DNA from 4 places in the Streptomyces sp. NPDC050388 genome. Region 4 is predicted to be linked to each of the others. Evidence: riboswitches for the same ligand, from Rfam matches in the RefSeq annotation. Region 4 holds a riboswitch; each other region holds the start of a gene.

What was found. Region 4 has a riboswitch for cyclic di-AMP ahead of AB0I73_RS24420 (M23 family metallopeptidase). Riboswitches for the same ligand answer to the same signal wherever they lie in the genome.
Positions count from the first base shown of each region.
Region 1: it holds a riboswitch for cyclic di-AMP, as region 4 does, so the genes downstream of both, AB0I73_RS26960 (M23 family metallopeptidase) here and AB0I73_RS24420 (M23 family metallopeptidase) in region 4, are expected to answer to the same signal.
Region 2: it holds a riboswitch for cyclic di-AMP, as region 4 does, so the genes downstream of both, AB0I73_RS05440 (transglycosylase SLT domain-containing protein) here and AB0I73_RS24420 (M23 family metallopeptidase) in region 4, are expected to answer to the same signal.
Region 3: it holds a riboswitch for cyclic di-AMP, as region 4 does, so the genes downstream of both, AB0I73_RS26445 (transglycosylase family protein) here and AB0I73_RS24420 (M23 family metallopeptidase) in region 4, are expected to answer to the same signal.

Region 1 is NZ_JBFAKH010000053.1:38,287-42,714, forward strand. Features, by position in the region: gene AB0I73_RS26950 (GNAT family N-acetyltransferase) at 1-1,057, opposite strand, end outside; gene AB0I73_RS26955 (HPr family phosphocarrier protein) at 1,232-1,513, shown strand; gene AB0I73_RS26960 (M23 family metallopeptidase) at 1,697-2,470, opposite strand; cyclic di-AMP (ydaO/yuaA leader) riboswitch at 2,479-2,648, opposite strand; gene AB0I73_RS26965 (pitrilysin family protein) at 2,856-4,259, opposite strand; gene AB0I73_RS26970 (pitrilysin family protein) at 4,256-4,428, opposite strand, start outside.
Region 2 is NZ_JBFAKH010000006.1:157,308-161,735, forward strand. Features, by position in the region: gene AB0I73_RS05425 (glycosyltransferase) at 1-72, opposite strand, end outside; gene AB0I73_RS05430 (GNAT family N-acetyltransferase) at 140-1,213, opposite strand; gene AB0I73_RS05435 (HAD family hydrolase) at 1,557-2,432, shown strand; gene AB0I73_RS05440 (transglycosylase SLT domain-containing protein) at 2,471-2,962, opposite strand; cyclic di-AMP (ydaO/yuaA leader) riboswitch at 2,975-3,138, opposite strand; gene AB0I73_RS05445 (polyprenyl synthetase family protein) at 3,769-4,428, shown strand, end outside.
Region 3 is NZ_JBFAKH010000051.1:43,530-47,957, forward strand. Features, by position in the region: gene eno (phosphopyruvate hydratase) at 1-887, opposite strand, end outside; gene AB0I73_RS26445 (transglycosylase family protein) at 1,243-1,977, opposite strand; cyclic di-AMP (ydaO/yuaA leader) riboswitch at 1,982-2,149, opposite strand; gene AB0I73_RS26450 (transglycosylase family protein) at 2,355-3,350, opposite strand; gene AB0I73_RS26455 (cytochrome P450) at 3,686-4,428, opposite strand, start outside.
Region 4 is NZ_JBFAKH010000044.1:44,865-49,292, reverse strand. Features, by position in the region: gene trmB (tRNA (guanosine(46)-N7)-methyltransferase TrmB) at 1-345, shown strand, start outside; gene AB0I73_RS24425 (PrsW family intramembrane metalloprotease) at 479-1,777, shown strand; gene AB0I73_RS24420 (M23 family metallopeptidase) at 1,842-2,876, opposite strand; cyclic di-AMP (ydaO/yuaA leader) riboswitch at 2,888-3,045, opposite strand; tRNA gene AB0I73_RS24415 (tRNA-Met) at 3,373-3,446, opposite strand; gene AB0I73_RS24410 (dihydrofolate reductase family protein) at 3,536-4,428, opposite strand, start outside.

The DNA of each region.
Region 1 (4,428 bases), on a different contig from region 4:
TCCGCATGCCGTACGTACGCGCCTGCCGGACGAGGGCGCGCTGGCGCTCACGGCCCTCGGGGCCCGCTTCGGCGTATCCGGCGGACGTCACGACGAGCCCCCGCACCCCGTGTTCGCCGCACTCGGCGACGACCTCGGGGACCTGCTCGGCGGGTACCGCGACGACGGCGAGGTCGACCTGCCCGTCGATGTCGCGCACCGAACGGTGGGCGGGCACCCTCGCGCCCCCGTCGCTCCCGTCGGGGCCGTCGAGTTCCTTCTGCTCCGGCGGGAAGGCCTTGTTCACGGCGTACAGGCGGCCGGTGAACCCGCCGTCCCGGATGTTGTCGAGGAGGCTGCGGCCCACGCCGCCGGGCCTGCGGCCGACGCCTATGACCGCGACCGAGCCGGGGGTGAGCAGGCGCCGCACGGAACGGGCCTCGGCACGCTGTTCGCGCGCCTGCTGCACGGCCAGCGAACGGTCGGTGGGTTCGAGGTCGAGCTCCAGGCGGACCACACCGTCCTCGAAGCTGCGCTTCTGGGTGTACCCGGCGTCCGTGAACACCTTGATCATCTTGCTGTTGGCCGGCAGCACCTCGGCGGCGAACCGGCGGATGCCGCGCTCGCGCGCGACGGCGGCGATGTGTTCGAGGAGGGCGGAGGCGATGCCCCGGCCCTGGTGGGCGTCCTGCACCAGGAAGGCGACCTCGGCCTCGTCGGAGACCGCGGGGGCGGGCGCTCCGGCGGGCGACGGGCGGGAGGAGGCAGGTGCTCCGTCGGGGCCGATCCGGTCGTAGCGTACGGTGGCGATGAACTCGCCGCCCACGGTGGCCGCGAGTCCCACCCGGTCCACGAAGTCGTGGTGTGTGAACCGGTGCACGTCCTTGGCGGACAGGCGAGGGTAGGGCGCGAAGAAGCGGTAGTACTTCGACTCGTCCGACACCTGCTCGTAGAAGCTGACCAGGCGCTCGGCGTCATCGACGGTGATGGGCCGCACGCGCGCGGTGCCGCCGTCGCGCAGCACCACGTCGGCTTCCCAGTGGGCGGGATACTCATGCCGGTCCGACGAGATCTGCATGGGCCCCAGAGTACGGCTCGCGTACGACGACGGCGCGAGGCAGTCTGTGGGTGCACGAGCCGGACCGAGGCCGCGGTCCGGTGTCACCGGGAGCGGGAACGAGTGCCGCTCCCGGTGTGGTTCCCGATATGGGAAACTGGTCTAGACAACCTGAACACCGAAGGGCAGCAACACATGGCTGAGCGCCGCGTCAACGTCGGCTGGGCCGAGGGCCTCCACGCCCGTCCCGCCTCCATCTTCGTCCGAGCCGCCACGGCCGCAGGCGTCCCGGTGACGATCGCCAAGGCCGACGGCAACCCCGTCAACGCGGCCTCCATGCTGGCCGTCCTGGGCCTGGGCGCCCAGGGCGGCGAGGAGATCGTCCTCGCTTCCGACGCCGAGGGCGCCGACGCCGCCCTGGACCGTCTGGCGAAGCTGGTCTCCGAGGGTCTCGAGGAGCTCCCCGAGACCGTCTGACGAGTTCTCCGGTTTCTCCGGCAGCGAGTGGAGCCGCGTCGCCCTTTCCGGGCGGCGCGGCTCCGTCCTTTCGGGAAGGACCCCGCGCCCGTGGACATCCGGCCGCTCGGCACGCGAAGAGCCCCGGCTCGGGAGCCGAGCCGGGGCGTCGGGGTGCGCGCTTCGGGCCGGAAGCGCCTCGGGTCAGAGGTTCACGCCGTGCGCGCGGAGGTAGGCGACCGGGTCGATGTCGGAGCCGTACTCGGCGGTCGTACGGGCCTCGAAGTGCAGATGCGCGCCGGTGACGTTGCCGGTGGCACCGGAGAGGCCGATCCGCTGTCCCGGGGTGACCCGCTGTCCCACCGAGACGGCGACGGACGACAGGTGGCCGTACTGGGTGTAGGTGCCGTCGTGCATCTTGATGACGACCTGGTTGCCGTAGGCGCCGCCCCAGCCGGCCTCCACGACGGTGCCCGTGCCGACCGAGAGCACGGGGGTGCCGCTCGCGGCGTGGAAGTCGACACCGGTGTGGCTGCCGGAGGACCAGACGGCGCCGCCGGACAGGTAACCGGTCGAGACGTAGGAACCCGCGATCGGCGACACGAAGGTGGTGAGGCGCTTGCGCTCGGCCTCCCGCGCGGCACGCTCCTCGGCCTCGCGGGCCCTCTCGGCCTCCTCGGCCGCCCTCTCCCGTGCGGCCTCCTCCGCGGCCTCGCGCGCGGCGTCCCGGGCCGCTTCCCGCGCGGCCTCGTGCTGGGCGGCCGCCTGGGCGTCGACCCGTGCGGCGACCTCCTCGCCCATGGCGATGACGGGGGTCAGGCCGGTCTGCTGCGCTGCGGGACCGGCGGCGGACGCCGTGGTCGCGAGGGAGCCGACCACGCCGGTGGTGGTGAGGGCCGCGACGCCCGCCGCCCTGGCGGTGCCGCGGTGCATGCGGCCGGGACGACGGTGCTTCCCGGAGGCGCGTGTGAACGCCATGGAGTGGGTGGTCCTTTCCTTCCCTCGCCTACCGGGTTAGCTGAAGGGTTCGGAGCAGGAAGGTCTCCTACGGGCCCCTCGCGACAGGCGCGGGCGTCCGATTCACCCCAGGGACTGCACGACGGGGTCCCCGGCTCCCCCCGGCTCGCGCCGTACGGGGACTCGGCGATGGCTGTCCGGTGCCGCGGGTGCGGCGCACTGCCCGACGAACAGCCCGGATGACGCTAAGCGGGGCGTCTTCCCATCCCCAAACGGATCCCGCCTTCTGTAGCGCATCCCACAGGGCAGACAGGACCTCTCCACCCCAATCCGGGCACAGGCGGGCCCTGGTGGCTCTCGTGCCACCAGGGCCCGCACGCGCGTGCGCTCCGCTTGCGCGCGCCGGCTACTCGGCGGGCACGACCGTGACCTCGCCGATGCCGAGCGCCTCGACGGGCGCCTTGATCTGCGCCGCGTCGCCGACCAGGACGGTCACGAGGCGGTCCACCGGGAAGGCGTTCACCACGGCCGCGGTGGCCTCCACGGTGCCGGTGGTGGCGAGCCGGCGGTACAGCTCGGCCTGGTAGTCGTCGGCCAGGTGCTGCTCCACCTGGTCGGCCAGGGTGCCGGCGACGGCCGAGGCGGTCTCGTACTTGAGCGGCGCGACCCCCACCAGGTTCTGCACGGCGACGTCACGCTCGGCGTCCGTGAGGCCTTCCGCGGCGAGCGTGCGCAGCACCGTCCACAGGTCCTCGAGCGCGGGCCCGGTGTTGGGGGTGTCGACGGAGCCGCTGATGGCGAGCATGGCCGCGCCCGTGGCCCCTCCGGAGGAGGAAGGGGGCGCGGACCTCAGGACCTGGCCGAACGACCGTACGCCGTAGGTGTAGCCCTTCTCCTCGCGCAGGACGCGGTCCAGGCGGGAGGTGAGGGTGCCGCCGAGGCAGTAGGTGCCGAGCACCTGCGCGGGCCACACGCGGTCGTGCCGGTCCGCTCCGACCCGGCCGATCAGCAGCTGCGTCTGCACGGCGCCGGGGCGGTCCACGATGACGACCCGGCCGGTGTCGTCGGCGACGATCGGCGGAACGGGCCGCGGCTCGGCTGCCGATCCGGTCCAGGAGCCGAGGGTGTCACCGAGCAGCTCGTCCAGGTCGATGCCGGTGAGGTCACCGACGACCACCGCGGTGGCGGTCGCGGGACGGACGTGCTTCTCGTGGAAGGCGCGTACGGCCGACGAGTCGATGCCGGCCACCGTCTCCTCGGTGCCCTGCCGCGGGCGGGACATCCGCGAAGCCGCCGGGAACAGCTCCTTGGAGAGTTCCTTGGCGGCACGACGGGAGGGGTTGGCCAGCTCGTGCGGGATCTCGTCGAGACGGTTGCGGACGAGGCGTTCGACCTCGCTGTCGGCGAACGCGGGCGCCCTGAGGGCGTCGGCGAGCAGCCCGAGCCCCTTGGCGAGCCGTGAGGCCGGCACCTCGAGGCTCAGGCGCACGCCGGGGTGGTCGGCGTAGGCGTCCAGGGTGGCGCCGCAGCGCTCCAGTTCGGCGGCGAACTCCTCGGCGGAGTGCTTGTCGGTGCCCTCGGAGAACGCCCTCGCCATGATCGTGGCGACACCGTCGAGGCCGTCGGGCTCGGCCTCCAGGGGCGCGTCGAGCAGCACCTCGACCGCGACGATCTGCTGGCCGGGACGGTGGCAGCGCAGGACGGTCAGACCGTTGCCGAGCGTGGTGCGCTCGGGGGCCGGGAAGGCCCAGGGCTTGGCCTCGCCCGCCTGCGGCTGGGGGTGGAAGTCCATCGTGGCAAGCTCGGTCACTTCGCCGTCTCCTCGTTCTCGTCGGTGCCGGCGGCCGCGGCTTCTTCGGTTCCGGAGGCCGCTGCTTCTTCGGACTCCCCTGCCTCGGGGGCGACGGGCTCATAGACGAGCACCGCGCGGTTGTCCGGGCGCAGGCGGGCCTCGGCGACCTCCCGGACGTCCTCGGCGG
Region 2 (4,428 bases), on a different contig from region 4:
TTCGGCGACCTGAACCGCTCCGATGTCCAGGAACCGCCGTATCTCCTCCTGCGTACGTGCCGTGCGGGCCACGAGCCCTCCCCCTCCTCATGAACGGTCCTCATGAACGGTCCTCGCGAACTGTCCTTACGAACGGCCCTCATGACCGGCGCAGCCGCCCCGCCCCCTTCAGCGCCCGCGACGCCAGCGACGCGAGACGAGGGTGGGCGCGGACGAAGCCGTGCGCACGGCGTACGGGCTCGCGGCGCAGCAGGTGCAGCGCGGCGCCCAGGCCCGGACGCATCACCTCTCCTTCGTAGACGGCGAGTTCGCCCGTCTTCAGCGAGTCCTTGTACTCGGCCGGGCCGCGCCCCATGTCGAGCAGGCCGATGCCCTCGCCGGCCGCAGCCTCCGCCATGCGCAGATGCAGCACGAGCCCCGGCGAGTACTTCGCGAACTCCACGTCGTACGCAGGGAACCAGCAGGCCAGGACCGAGGCCGAGCGCAGGCCGAAGTGCGCGGCGACGGGGCGGTCCCCGGCGTACAGGACGGACAGCGTGCCCGTGCACTCCGGTGCCCGGGTCTCGGCCAGGCGGCCCACGAGCCGCGTGATCCACTCCTGCGCGAACCGGTCGCGCCGCCCGGTCCTGCGGTACTGGGCCGACTTCCACTCGATGAGAGCGCGCAGGGCGGCCGGTTCGCGTTCGTCGAAGACGAACCGCACCGGTCCGGCCGCCTGGCGGCCGAGCCTGCGCTCCTTGGCCAGTGTGGTCTTCAGGAACTTCGGCGACTGGGTGCGCAGTACGGACTCGTAGGTCTCGTAGCCCTTCTCCACGTCGATGACATAGGTGGCGTGCTCTTCGGCCGCGTGCGGGACGAACAGGGCCTGGCCCGCCTCCAGGTTGTCGAAGGCGAAGCTCGACACCGAGCAGGCGCGCAGCAGTTCACCGGTCTCCGGGGTGAGGCCCGGACGCAGGACGGCGCCCTGGCAGTCCGACACCCCGAGTCCGATCGCCCGGCCCTGCCCCAGCGCGCCCCGCTCGTAAGGCAGGAAGCCGGCCGGTTCGGCGGACGTCCCCTCGTACAGGACCGCCACCCGGGCCTGCGGCCGCACCCGGGACACGGCGGTGGCGAACTCCGGTTCCATGAAAGGGCTGCGTGGTGCGTCCGTCGCGGCGCGCAGCTCACGCCAGCGTTCCCGCTCCCCCTCGCCGAGCTCCTCGAGCCTCAGCACACGTGTGCGTCCACTGCTCACCTGACCCCCCGATCAAGTCCCCCCTGGACTCTTGGAAGGTACCGTTCGGGACCACCAGGACGGTAGGTAGCGGACCATGTTGTTGCCAAGTGGTGCAGAGGCCTTTAACAGGTCCGTACCCGGTGATGACGGAAGCGGCCGGGCGCGCGGTCGTGGCGGGCCGGGCGCGCGGTCGTGGGGGAGCGGTCGCGCGGTCGTGGGGGAGCGGTCGCGCGGCGACGGCCCGGTGGTGGGGCGCGAAGGATAAGGGGTGCGGGCGTACGGACGGAGACGTTCCGGGCGGGGGTGAGTCGGGTGGGCGTGGTGTCCGTATTCTCTGATCATGGCCGCACCCACCGATTGTTCACTCATCGCCACCGACCTGGACGGGACGCTGCTGCGCGGCGACGACTCTCTCTCCGACCGGTCTCTCGCCGCACTGGCACTGGCGACGCGGGCCGGTGCCCGGCATCTCGTGGTGACGGGCCGCCCGGCGCCCGGAGTGCGGCCGCTCCTGGACAGGCTGGGGAGCACGGAGCTCGCGGTGTGCGGACAGGGCGCGCAGGTGTACGACGCCGGCGCGAACCGGCTGCTCCACTCCGTCACGCTGGACCGGGAACTGGCGGAGACCGCGCTCGGCAAGATCGAGGCCGAGGTGGGGGAGGTGTACGCCGCGGTCGACCAGGACGGGATCGACGGACTCACCCTGATCGAGCCGGGCTATCGGATGCCGCACCCGACGCTGCCCGCCGTGCGGATCGGGCGACGGGACGATCTGTGGGTCCTGCCGATCACCAAGGTGCTGTTGCGTCACCCCTTCCTGAGTGACGACGAGTTGGCGGCGACGGCGCGTTCGGTGGTCGGTTCGCTGGCCACGGTCACCATGTCGGGACCGGGCACCGTGGAGCTCCAGCCGTGCGGTGTCACCAAGGCGACGGGGCTGGCACTGGCCGCCGAGCACCTGGGGCTGAGCCGGGAACGGACCGTCGCCTTCGGCGACATGCCCAATGACATCCCGATGTTCCACTGGGCGGCCCACGGCGTCGCCATGGCCAACGCGCATCCCGAGCTGAAGGCGGTGGCCGACGAGATCACCACGACGAACGAGGACGACGGCGTGGCCGTCGTCCTCGAGCGGTTGTTCGGCGGAGCGGACGGGGCGGGGCGGGACGGCACGCGCCCCGACACGTGCCGTCCCGGCCTCAGCCCCGAGGGGTGAACCCGTGGGCCGGGTGTGCCCCGGTGCGCCCGGACGTCTCAGTAGGCGCCGAAGACGTTGTCGATCGAGCCGTAGCGGTCCGCCGCGTAGTTGCAGGCCGCCGTGATGTTCGCGACCGGGTCGAACGGGTCGAAGGCCGTGCCGGGCACGTGGTACGCCTGGAAGGTCGGGTCGATGACCTGCAGCAGGCCCTTCGACGGGGTGCCGGCGACGGCGTTGGAGTCCCACAGGTTGATGGCCTGCGGGTTGCCGGAGGACTCGCGCATGATGTTGCGGTGGATGGAGTCGTAGCTGCCGGGGATGCCGTGCTGCGCCATGATCGACAGCGACTCGCGGATCCAGCCGTCGAGGTTGTCCGGGTACGCCGTCTCGGTGCCGGCGGTGGCCGGGGCGGACGACACGGGGGTGGCGGGAGCGGCGGAGGCGCTGGTGGCGCCGAACACCGGAAGGGCGATCGCGGCCACGCCGGCGACGGCGAGGGAGCGGACGAGGCGGGTGCGGCCGAAGCGGCGCTGACCGGATGCGGGCATGGCGGGCATGTGTGCGTTCCTCTCCTACGCCTACGAGGTGAGCTGTCGGGTTCGGGCGGGAGAGTGCCCGGCCGCGCCCCTGAGGGCATGGCTTCACCCCGAGCCGTCCCGGTGCGAACCGGTCCGGCGACTTACCTGGGTCCCCCGCTCCTGCCGTGCGTGAGTGAGTTGATCGACGGGTGGCGCGGGCGGCGGCAGGATTCGGCGTCCGCCCGACAGGCCGGGAACGTATGCGAGAGCACATGTCAGGAACAAGTGCGAGCGTCACGTATGACGCCGTTTGATCTTGTCTTGGGCTATTTGGGGTACTTGATCCTTTGCGAGTGTCAACGGTCAACTCGCTTTCAGCGCAAGGGAGGACGCCCGCGCGGTGAGTCGCGAACGTGCCGGGATGTGCGTGACCGACCTCACTGGCCGCATCGTGCGGGAGCATTTGCCGTCAACGGGGATTCGTTTGACAATTGCGGCGAATCGGGCAGCGGGGCGGGCAGGATGGATCGGGTGTCGGGATGTGGCTCGGCGCACGCCCGGCGCGAGGGCGGGAAACGTCCGGAAAGTTGGCAAATGTCCACTGCTGTCAACTGATCGGAAACGATCTGATGGTGATCCGATATCGGAGGGCGCCGTGAGGTGCCGTCCGCGCGTGCTGGGGTGAGTTTGGGGAATGTGGGTGCTGGCGGTGATCGAAACATGACCGGATACGCTGACTCGAGTGATGTCAGCGACCCATCGACAACCAGCGACCCATCGGTAGACGGTGCAAGACGTCTGAGCGCCAGTGGACACCAGCAGACAGGAGACCCCTCGTGACCGTCGTCGGGCCATTCGGGCTGAGCGTGCGGGACCAGGCTCTGGAAGCCGATGTCCGGGCCGGGATGACGGCTGTCGAGGAAGGGCTGCTCGAGGCCACCAAGAGTGAGGTCCCCTTCATCACGGGTGCCGCTCAGCACCTGGTACGGGCCGGCGGCAAGCGGTTCCGGCCGCTGCTCGTGATGCTCGCCGCCCAGTTCGGCGACCCCTACGCGCCCGGCGTCGTGCCGTCCGCCGTGGTCGTGGAGCTGACCCACCTGGCCACGCTGTACCACGACGACGTGATGGACGACGCGGGTGTGCGGCGCGGGGTGCCCAGTGCGAACACCCGCTGGGGCAACTCCGTCGCGGTCCTCACCGGCGACTTCCTCTTCGCGCGCGCCTCGCACATCCTGGCCGACCTCGGGCCGGAGGCCGTACGGGTACAGGCGGAGGCGTTCGAGCGGCTGGTCTCCGGTCAGATCCTGGAGACCGCGGGGCCGCAGGACGGCCGCGACCCGGTCGACCACTACCTGGACGTCCTGGGCGGCAAGACCGGCTCACTGGTCGCCGTCTCGTGCCGGTTCGGCGCCATGATGGCCGGCGCGGACGACCCGGTCGTGGACGTGCTGACCCAGTACGGCGAGCGGCTCGGGATCGCCTTCCAGCTCGCCGAC
Region 3 (4,428 bases), on a different contig from region 4:
GCCTTCCAGCCGGCCCAGTCGTCCTCGAACAGCGGGTCCTCGATGGAGACGAGCGGGTAGTCCGCGACGAGCCCCTCGTAGTACTCCGTCATCTCGGCGGCGGAGCGCTCCTTGCCCTCGAAGAGGTACACGCCGTTCTTGTAGAACTCGGAGGCGGCGACGTCGAGCGCGAGGGCGATCTGCTCGCCCGGGGCGTAACCGGCTTCCTTGATGGCCTCGAGGATGAGGTCGAGGGCCTCGCGGTTGGAGCCGAGGTTCGGGGCGAAGCCGCCCTCGTCACCGAGGCCGGTGGACAGGCCGCGGTTCTTCAGCACCTTCTTCAGGGTGTGGTAGACCTCGGTGCCCCAGCGCAGGGCCTCGGAGAAGGACTCCGCGCCGATCGGGGCGATCATGAACTCCTGGATGTCCACATTGGAGTCCGCGTGCGAGCCGCCGTTGAGGATGTTCATCATCGGCACCGGCAGCAGGTGCGCGTTGGGTCCGCCCAGGTAGCGGAAGAGGGGCAGGTCGCTGGCCTCGGAGGCGGCGTGGGCGACGGCCAGGGAGACACCGAGGATGGCGTTGGCGCCGAGGGAGCCCTTGTTGTCGGTGGCGTCCAGGTCGAACATCGCCTGGTCGATCAGGCGCTGCTCGGTGGCGTCGTAGCCGACGAGCTCCGGGCCGATCTGCTCGATGACGGCCAGGACGGCCTTCTCCACTCCCTTGCCCTGGTAACGGTCGGGGTCGCCGTCACGGAGTTCGATGGCCTCGAAGGCGCCGGTGGAGGCGCCGGACGGGACGGCGGCACGACCCGTGCTGCCGTCGTCGAGGCCGACCTCGACCTCGACGGTGGGGTTGCCTCGGGAGTCCAGGATTTCCCGGGCTACGACGACGTCGATGGACGGCACGAGCATCTCCTTCATGGATGTGACGCGGATCAGCCGGGCCGCGGGGGCCCTGCGGGACGAGCCTATCCGGCTCCGGGCGATCGGCCATCCGGTCGGCCGCCCCTCGGACGGAACCGAGAGTAAATTGTTTCCGAACGGAACAAAGACGGGCCCGGAAACCGGGACCACCCTCGCACCCTCCGGTGGGCACCGAGCACCGGACACCGGAAAGGTCCCCCATGTACGGAAAAGCCCCGCCCCGGTGCGTACGGGGAACACGCACCGGGGCGGGGAGCCCCCGCGGGGACGGGGGAGGCCCCGTGGGGACGGGGAGGGAACTCCGTGGGGACGGAGCCCTGAGCCTGCGGCCGCCGCCTTACTTCAGGTGCAGCTGCTGGCCCGGGTAGATGAGGTCGGCGTCCTCGACGATGTCGTCGTTCAGCTCGAACAGCTTGTTCCAGCCGCCCTTGACGCCGTGCTCCTCGGCGATCGAGCTGAGGGTGTCGCCCTTGACGACCTTGTACTCGCCGTCGCCCTTCTCGACCTTCTCGCCGGTCGGGGTGGTGACGGTCTTCTTCTCGGCGACCGGACGCTCGTCGGAGCGGGAGGCCTTCTGCTCGGTGGAGCGCTCGGGGGCGGAGCCGGTGCTCTGCTCCTGGGTGTTCTGCTTCTGGGTGCTCTGCGAGGAACCGTTGTTCTGGTTCCCGGTGCTCTGACCGGCGCCGCCACCGGTGTAGGCGGCGTTGGACAGGCCCTTGCCGCAGACCGGCCAGGCGCCCTTGCCCTGACCCGCGAGGACCTTCTCGGCTATCTCGATCTGCTGGGCCTTGCTGGCCCGGTCGGCGGTGGCGGCGTACTGCGTGCCGCCGTAGCCGGCCCAGGTGGAGGCGGAGAACTGCAGACCGCCGTAGTAGCCGTTGCCGGTGTTGATGGACCAGTTGCCGCCGGACTCGCACTGGGCGACGGTGTCCCACTCGGAGGCGGTGGCGGCGGAAGCGTTGCCGGCCGCCATCAGCGGGGCGGCGACGGCGGCACCGGTGACGCCTGCGACGGCGATGACCCGGGTGGCCTTGGACGGACGACGGTGCTTGCCCTTGCCGGAAAACAGCATGGAAGGATCCCCTCACCGACGCCTACGAGGTGAGCTGTCGGGTTCGGGCCGGTTGAGTTGCCCGGCCGCGTCCCTCACGGGACGCGGCTTCACCCCTAGCCGATCCGGCGTCAATCACCGGATGCGGCGCCTACCTTGGTTCCCCCGCTCCTGCCTACGGCGCATGACGCGACGACTGTTCCCGTGCTGCCACTGGCAGGATTCGGCGTGGCGGCAGCCGGGGCCCGCGGTGGCGAGCGGTCCTGACGGTAGACACGCGCGCTGCGGATAATCAAAGACGATCAGGGCTTCTGAGACCTATCTCTCATCGCCTTTATAACGGACATTCAGCGCGAAACGTGACCTCAACTGCCGCCACCGCCGCACCTTTTCGAATGTCAGCCTTCGTCCGATCCGAACCCGAACGCAAGCGTCTGACCGGGAAGGATGAGACCGGAACCCGCCGCCCCCGCACCCTCGCCGCCCCCGCTGTACTGGGCGAGCCACCCGCCGCCGAGCGCAAGGGAGTCGGCGGCGGCCGAGGAGCCGCCTCCGGTGCCCGCGGGGGCCCTGTCGGCCGGGGACGAGACGTCGAGGCCGCGCGAGAAGCCGAGACCGCCGCGCGAGGCGTGCCGGCCGGAGGCTCCGGACTCGCGGTCCTCGCGCACCTCCTCCTCGGCGCTGGCGCCGCGGTGGCGGCCGGTGGGGGCCTCAATCGCGGACGCGTCCGAAGAACCCGCCTTCTGCCCCGACTTGCCCGAGTCGCCCCCCTCGGCGGAGGCCGAGGCGGAGGGAGAAGCGGAAGCGGAGGGAGAGGTGCCGGACTCGGCGTCCGAACCGCCGGACTTGGACGCTTCACCCGCCTTTTCCCCCTTATCACCCTCAGCACCCTTACTGCCCTTGTTGTCCGATGAGGCGTCGGAGGACTGCGAGGGCGACGGAGTGGCGGAGCTTCCGGTGCCGGACGAGTCGTACGACGAGCCGCCGTCCGCGCCGGTGTCCGCACCGGCCTTGCCCGAGTCGGCGTTCAGACCCGACAGCAGGCCGCAGGCCCGCCACGCGCCGACCCCCTGGTCGGCGAGGATCTTCTCGGCCACGGCTATCTGCTGGCCGCGGCTGGCCTGGTCGGCGCTGGACGCGTAGTCGAGGCCGCCGTACTTCTCCCAGTCCGCCTGGGTCAACTGCAGGCCGCCGTAGTAGCCGTTGCCGGAGTTCTGGCTCCATGAGCCACCGGACTCGCACTCCGCGACCCGGTTCCAGGTCGAGCCCTCGGCCGCACTGGCACCGCCGGCCCCGAGAAGCGGAATCGCGATGGCTGAGCCGGTCACTCCGGCAGCGACGACGAGAGCCGGAGCCTGGCGGGGGCGACGGTGACGACCGTTCCCGGAGAGCATGCGGAGACCTTTCGCAGGAAAACAGTTACCCGCACGGCGAGTCGAACTGCGCAGCTGTGCAACCGAGGCACCGTGCTTGATGGGTGAACGTAGCCGCAGACAATCACTTGTCACAAGTTCATGCCGCGCAGATCACACGAAGATCACAGAGCTGACCGGGCGTCATGTCCGCGCCGCTCCACCGACGATGCGACGGACCGTGCCCGAAGGGGTCCCGACCGTCACTTCGGAGGCGTACGGAGGCCGCACAAAGGCCACTTCGACGGCAATCCGGCGGTCGTCACGGGCCCGTCCGGCGAGTCGCTTCGGCAGACCTTCGGCGGCCGTGCGGTGGGTCACTTCGGCCGTGGGCTGAATTCCACCGGCAGGGTCCGCAGTCCGCGCATGATGAGCCCGCCGCGCCAGCGCAGTTCGGCCGGATCCGACGCGAGCCCGATGTCCGGCAGCCGGGTCAGCAGCGTGGCGAGCGCGGTCTGGCCCTCCAGCCGGGCCAGCGGGGCGCCCAGGCAGTAGTGGATGCCGTGGCCGTACCCCAGATGCTGGTTGTCCCGCCGTGCGAGGTCGAGCACGTCGGGATCGGCGAACCGCTCCGGGTCGCGGTCCGCGGCGGCCAGGACGACGAGGACCGGGTCGCCGGCCGCGATGTGCTGCCCGCCGAGGGTGAGCGCCTCGGTGGCGAACCGCCAGGTGGCCAGCTCCACAGGCCCGTCGTAGCGCAGGAGTTCCTCCACACCGGTCTCCAGCAGCCCGCGCTCCCCGGCGGCGAGTGAGGTTTGCAGGCGCTCGCGCTGCTCGGGATGGGTGAGCAGGGCGTAGGTGCCGTTGCCGATGAGGTTGACGGTGGTCTCGAAACCGGCGAACAGCAGGATGAACGCCATGGCGGCGGCCTCGTTCTCGGTGAGGTGCTCACCGTGGTCGGAGGCGCGGATCAGACCGGAGATGAGGTCCTCGCCGGGGTCGGGTTCGGCGGGCAGTGCCTCGCGCTTGCGGTGGATGAGGTCGGCGAGGTAGCCGCGCATCTTCTTCACCGACCGGGCGACCCCGCCCCGGGGCCCGCCCTGATGCCGGATCATCATGC
Region 4 (4,428 bases):
CCCGACCCCTGGCCCAAGAAGCGGCACCACAAGCGCCGGCTGATCCAGCCCGACTTCCTCACCCTCGCCGCGACCCGTCTGGCACCGGGCGCGGTCGTGCACTGCGCGACCGACTGGGAGCCGTACGCCCAGCAGATGCTCGAGGTGCTGACCGCGCATCCCGCCTTCGAGAACACCCTGGCGGACGGCGGTTTCGCACCGCGTCCGGAGTTCCGCCCGCTGACCCGTTTCGAGGGGCAGGGGCTGGAGAAGGGCCATGTGGTGAACGACCTGCTCTTCCGTCGCGTACCGCACGACGACCGACCCGGTGGCCGACCCGCCGGGCAGCCCCCCGCCGGCCCCTGAGCCCACCCGGCGTACCTGCGGGCAGCGCCCTTCCCTCGTTAGGGTCAATGCCGTGGACACCAGCCGTCCGTACCCGACGCAGCCCAGCCCGGTGGCACACCCCGCCGGGCCGCCCCGGCGGGCCCCGCGGCACGTGCACTGGTGGCAGCGGCCCTGGGTGCGCTACGGAGCACTGATCGTCCTCCTCACGCTCTCCGGCCTGGTCATCCTGGGTCTGGTCCGCGAGCAGACCGGCACGCAGGGCTTCCTGGTCGGCCTCGGCCTCGCCGTCCTCCCGGTGCCGCTGCTCATAGCCGCCTTCCGCTGGCTGGACCGCGTCGCACCGGCCCCCTGGCGCAACCTCGTCTTCTCCTTCGCGTGGGGCGCCTGCGCCGCCGCGCTGATGGCGATCGTCGCCAACAGCTTCGCCACCCAGTGGATAGCGACGGAGACGGCGGACCCGTCCCGCGCCGACACCCTCGGTGCGACCGTCATAGCCCCCGTCGTGGAGGAGTCGGCGAAGGCGGCCGCCGTCCTGCTGGTCTTCCTCTTCCGCAGACGCGACTTCACCGGAATCCTCGACGGCGTGGTGACAGCCGGGATCACCGCCACCGGCTTCGCCTTCACCGAGAACATCCTCTACCTGGGCAACGCCTTCGGCACCGACCAGCTCACCGGCGGCAGCGGTGTCGCCTCCGTCACCGCGGCGACCTTCTTCGTCCGCGTCGTCATGTCGCCGTTCGCGCACCCGCTCTTCACCGTGCTCACCGGCATCGGCTTCGGCATCTCCGCGCTCGCCACCGAACGCCGGCGCCCGGGGCGCGTCCTGCCGCCCCTGGGCGGTCTGCTGCTCGCGATGGGCATGCACGCGCTGTGGAACGGCTCCTCGGTCCTCGGCGAGTACGGCTTCTTCGCCGTGTACGGGGCGTTCATGGTGCCGTCGTTCGGCCTGCTGACCTGGCTGGTGGTGTGGACGCGGCAGCGCGAGCTGCGGACCGTGCGCACGGAACTGCCCGTGTACGTCGCCGCCGGCTGGCTGACCCCGGCCCAGCCGTTCGCGCTCGGCTCGATGCGGGCCCGGCGCATCGCCCGGCGGTACGCGCGCCGGCACGGAGGCCGGGCGGCGGCACGGACGGTGGCGCGGTACGAGGCGTACGCCACGTCCCTGGCGTTCCTGCGGCACCGGGCACGCCGCGGCCGCGTGGGCACGGACTTCGCCGCACGGGAGGGGGAGCTGCTGCGGGAACTGTGGCGCCGCCGCGACGCGGCCCGCCCGGCCCTGGAGCACGCGGCCCGCGCCACCGCGCCGCCCGTGCCGCCCTGGCCTGTGTACGGCGCGTACGGCGTACACGGCGTGCACGGCGCGACGAGCCTCGCGTATGCCCCGTACCCCGCGCACCTCGGGCATTCCGCGTACCGTCCGAACCCGTACGCGTACCCGTACCACCCCTGAAACGCCTGACCGGCAGCCCTGACGTCGGGGGGTCGTCGTCAGGACTGCCGGGGCTGTGGTCGTCTCAGACGGTGAGGCCCTTCGACTGGAGCCAGGCCATCGGGTCGATGCCCGCGCCGGAGCCGGCGGTGTGGACCTCCAGGTGGAGGTGGGCGCCGGTGGAGTTGCCGGTGGAGCCGACACGGCCGATCACGTCGCCCGTGTTGACCTGCTGGCCGACGCTGACGTTGATGGAGGACTGGTGGGCGTACCAGATCTCGGTGCCGTCGTCGAGCGTCAACACGGTCTTGTAGCCGTAGGAGCCGTCCCAGCCGGCGGAGGTGATCGTGCCGGTGTGGACCGCCTTGATCAGCGTGCCCGTGGGGGCGGCGAAGTCCAGGCCGGTGTGCTGACCGGAGGACCAGTAGGCACCGGCCTGACCGAAGGTCGAGGAGACGGTGTACGAGGAGGTGGGCAGCGCGTACTGCCGGGCCAGCTCGGCGAGGCGCTCGGCCTCGGCCTTCTTCTTGGCCTCCTCCTCCGCCTTCCGCTTCGCCTCGGCGGCCTTCTCCTCCGCCTCCTTCTTCGCGGCGGCGGCCTTCTCCTTGGCCTCCTTCTCCGCGGCGGCGGCGGCCTCGGCGGCGGCCTTGTCCTCGGCCTGGCTCTGCTGCTGCTCGACCTGGGCCATGATCCGGGCGTGCAGCGCCTCGCCGGCGTCGGAGGCGCCCTGTTCGGTGGCCTCGTCGGCGACCACACCGATGTCGCTGAGCGCGGTGGCGGAGCCCTCGGGGGTTTCCTCGTCGGAGATGAGGGAACCGACAGAGGGAAGGTCCGGCATCGAGATCGAGACCGGCGGCTTGCCGGTCTGGGCGCTGGCCATGCCGCCACCGGCGACGGCGGCTATGACACCGACGCCCAGGACCGTGGAGCTGCGGGCGAGGCCTCCGCCGCGCTGCTTGCCGACGCGGTGCCGACCGCGCACGGGGCGGACGGACTCCTCGGTGGGGTTCCACTCCTCGAAGGGGCCCTCGGCGGGGCGGACACCGCCGTAGACGAAGGTGTCGCCGTCGTACTGGTTCGGCATGAAGGGGGCCTCGGGAGCAGGCCGGTTCGACGCCACGTGGGCGTACTCCTTTCCTTCCTTCTCGCCTACCGGGTTAGCTGACGGGTTCGGAGCAGGAAGGTCTCCTACGCGCGTATACCCTCCGTGTCTCCACGGGGGCATCCACGCGATTCACCCCAAGATGTTGGTTCCCCGGTTCCCTTGCGGGATTCGGCGCGTGCGCACGGAGCCGACTCGTGTGACGGCTGGGACGACCGCGCTGCGTTATCGAACGTTAATAGAGGTAGGGGTCGGATTCCAAGCCGTTCCTCTTGATCGTTAACGATTTCCGCACGGACTTAAGCGCCACGACCGGGCAAAAACGGGCGAGTTGACCGTGCCTCGCGCGTCACACCGAAACTGACGGTTTATCAGTTGTTATGCGCAGCGCGGTGGCCCGGTCACCCGGCGTCACAACGGCGTGGAGGGCGGGACGACAAGCCGGGACGACGGGGCGGAGGCCAAGAACGACCGAGGGCCGGAACCCTTTCGGATTCCGGCCCTCGGCCTTCAGTAGCGGGGACAGGATTTGAACCTGCGACCTCTGGGTTATGAGCCCAGCGAGCTACCGAGCTGCTCCACCCCGCGTCGTTGTGTCACCAGCATACGGCATGCGGGGGACACTCCGCACACTCCTTGTCGTCGCAGTCGTCGCAGTCGTCGCAGTCGCCGTCGCGTCACCGGCCGATCAGATGGCCGTTCGGCGCCGTGGCGGCCTCCTCGTGCTCGGGCAGCACGACGACCCGGGCGCCCCCGGCGGCCAGCACTCCGCTGCCGTCGGCGTCCGCCACGAAGGTGTCAGGCTCCCGCCAGGCGGTGACCACCCGCCGTACCCCCGCGTCCAGGATCAGCCGCGCACAGGGCGCCGGACGCGAGGCGCGGCGCGCGCAGGGTTCCAGGCTGGAGTACACGGTGGCGGTCGCGAGCCGCGGATCCGTGGGGTCGATCTTGGCGAGGGCGGCCTCCTCGGCGTGCACCACCGGGTCGCCGCCCTCCCGGGAGTGGCCGCGGGCCAGCTCGGTGCCGTCGGCCGCGACCACCACCGCACCCACGCTGAAGGCCGTCTCCGACGGCGGGCACTGAGCCGCCAGTTCGCAGGCGAGGGCCAGCCAGTGGTGGTCGGCGGCGGCGGGGAGCGGGCCGGTGCCGGGGGCGGTGGGCTCGTAGCGCATGAGGACGACGTCGCCGACCGGGCGGGTCTCCAGCAACCGCAGCCGGCCGCCCTGGTAGGCACCGGGGCCGAAGAGGCGGGCGGCCTCCGGGTCGCCGACGAAGAGCGGGGCGAGGACCAACTGGAGCTCGTCGGCAAGGCCCTGGGTGAGGAGCTGGGTGTGGATCAGGCCGCCGCCCTCCACCATGAGCCGCCGGACGCCGTACACGTCGTACAGGTGCGTGAGGAGCCGCCGCCAGTCGAGTGCGGCGCCGAGCGGCACGACGTCGGTGGCGAGGCCGTGCGCGCGGGCGCGCTCGGCACCCTCCTCGGTCGTGTAGAGGACCTTCTCCCCGCCGGTGTGCCAGAACCGCGCCGTCGGGTCCAGGTCGCCGGAGCCGCTGACGGTGACCTTCAGCG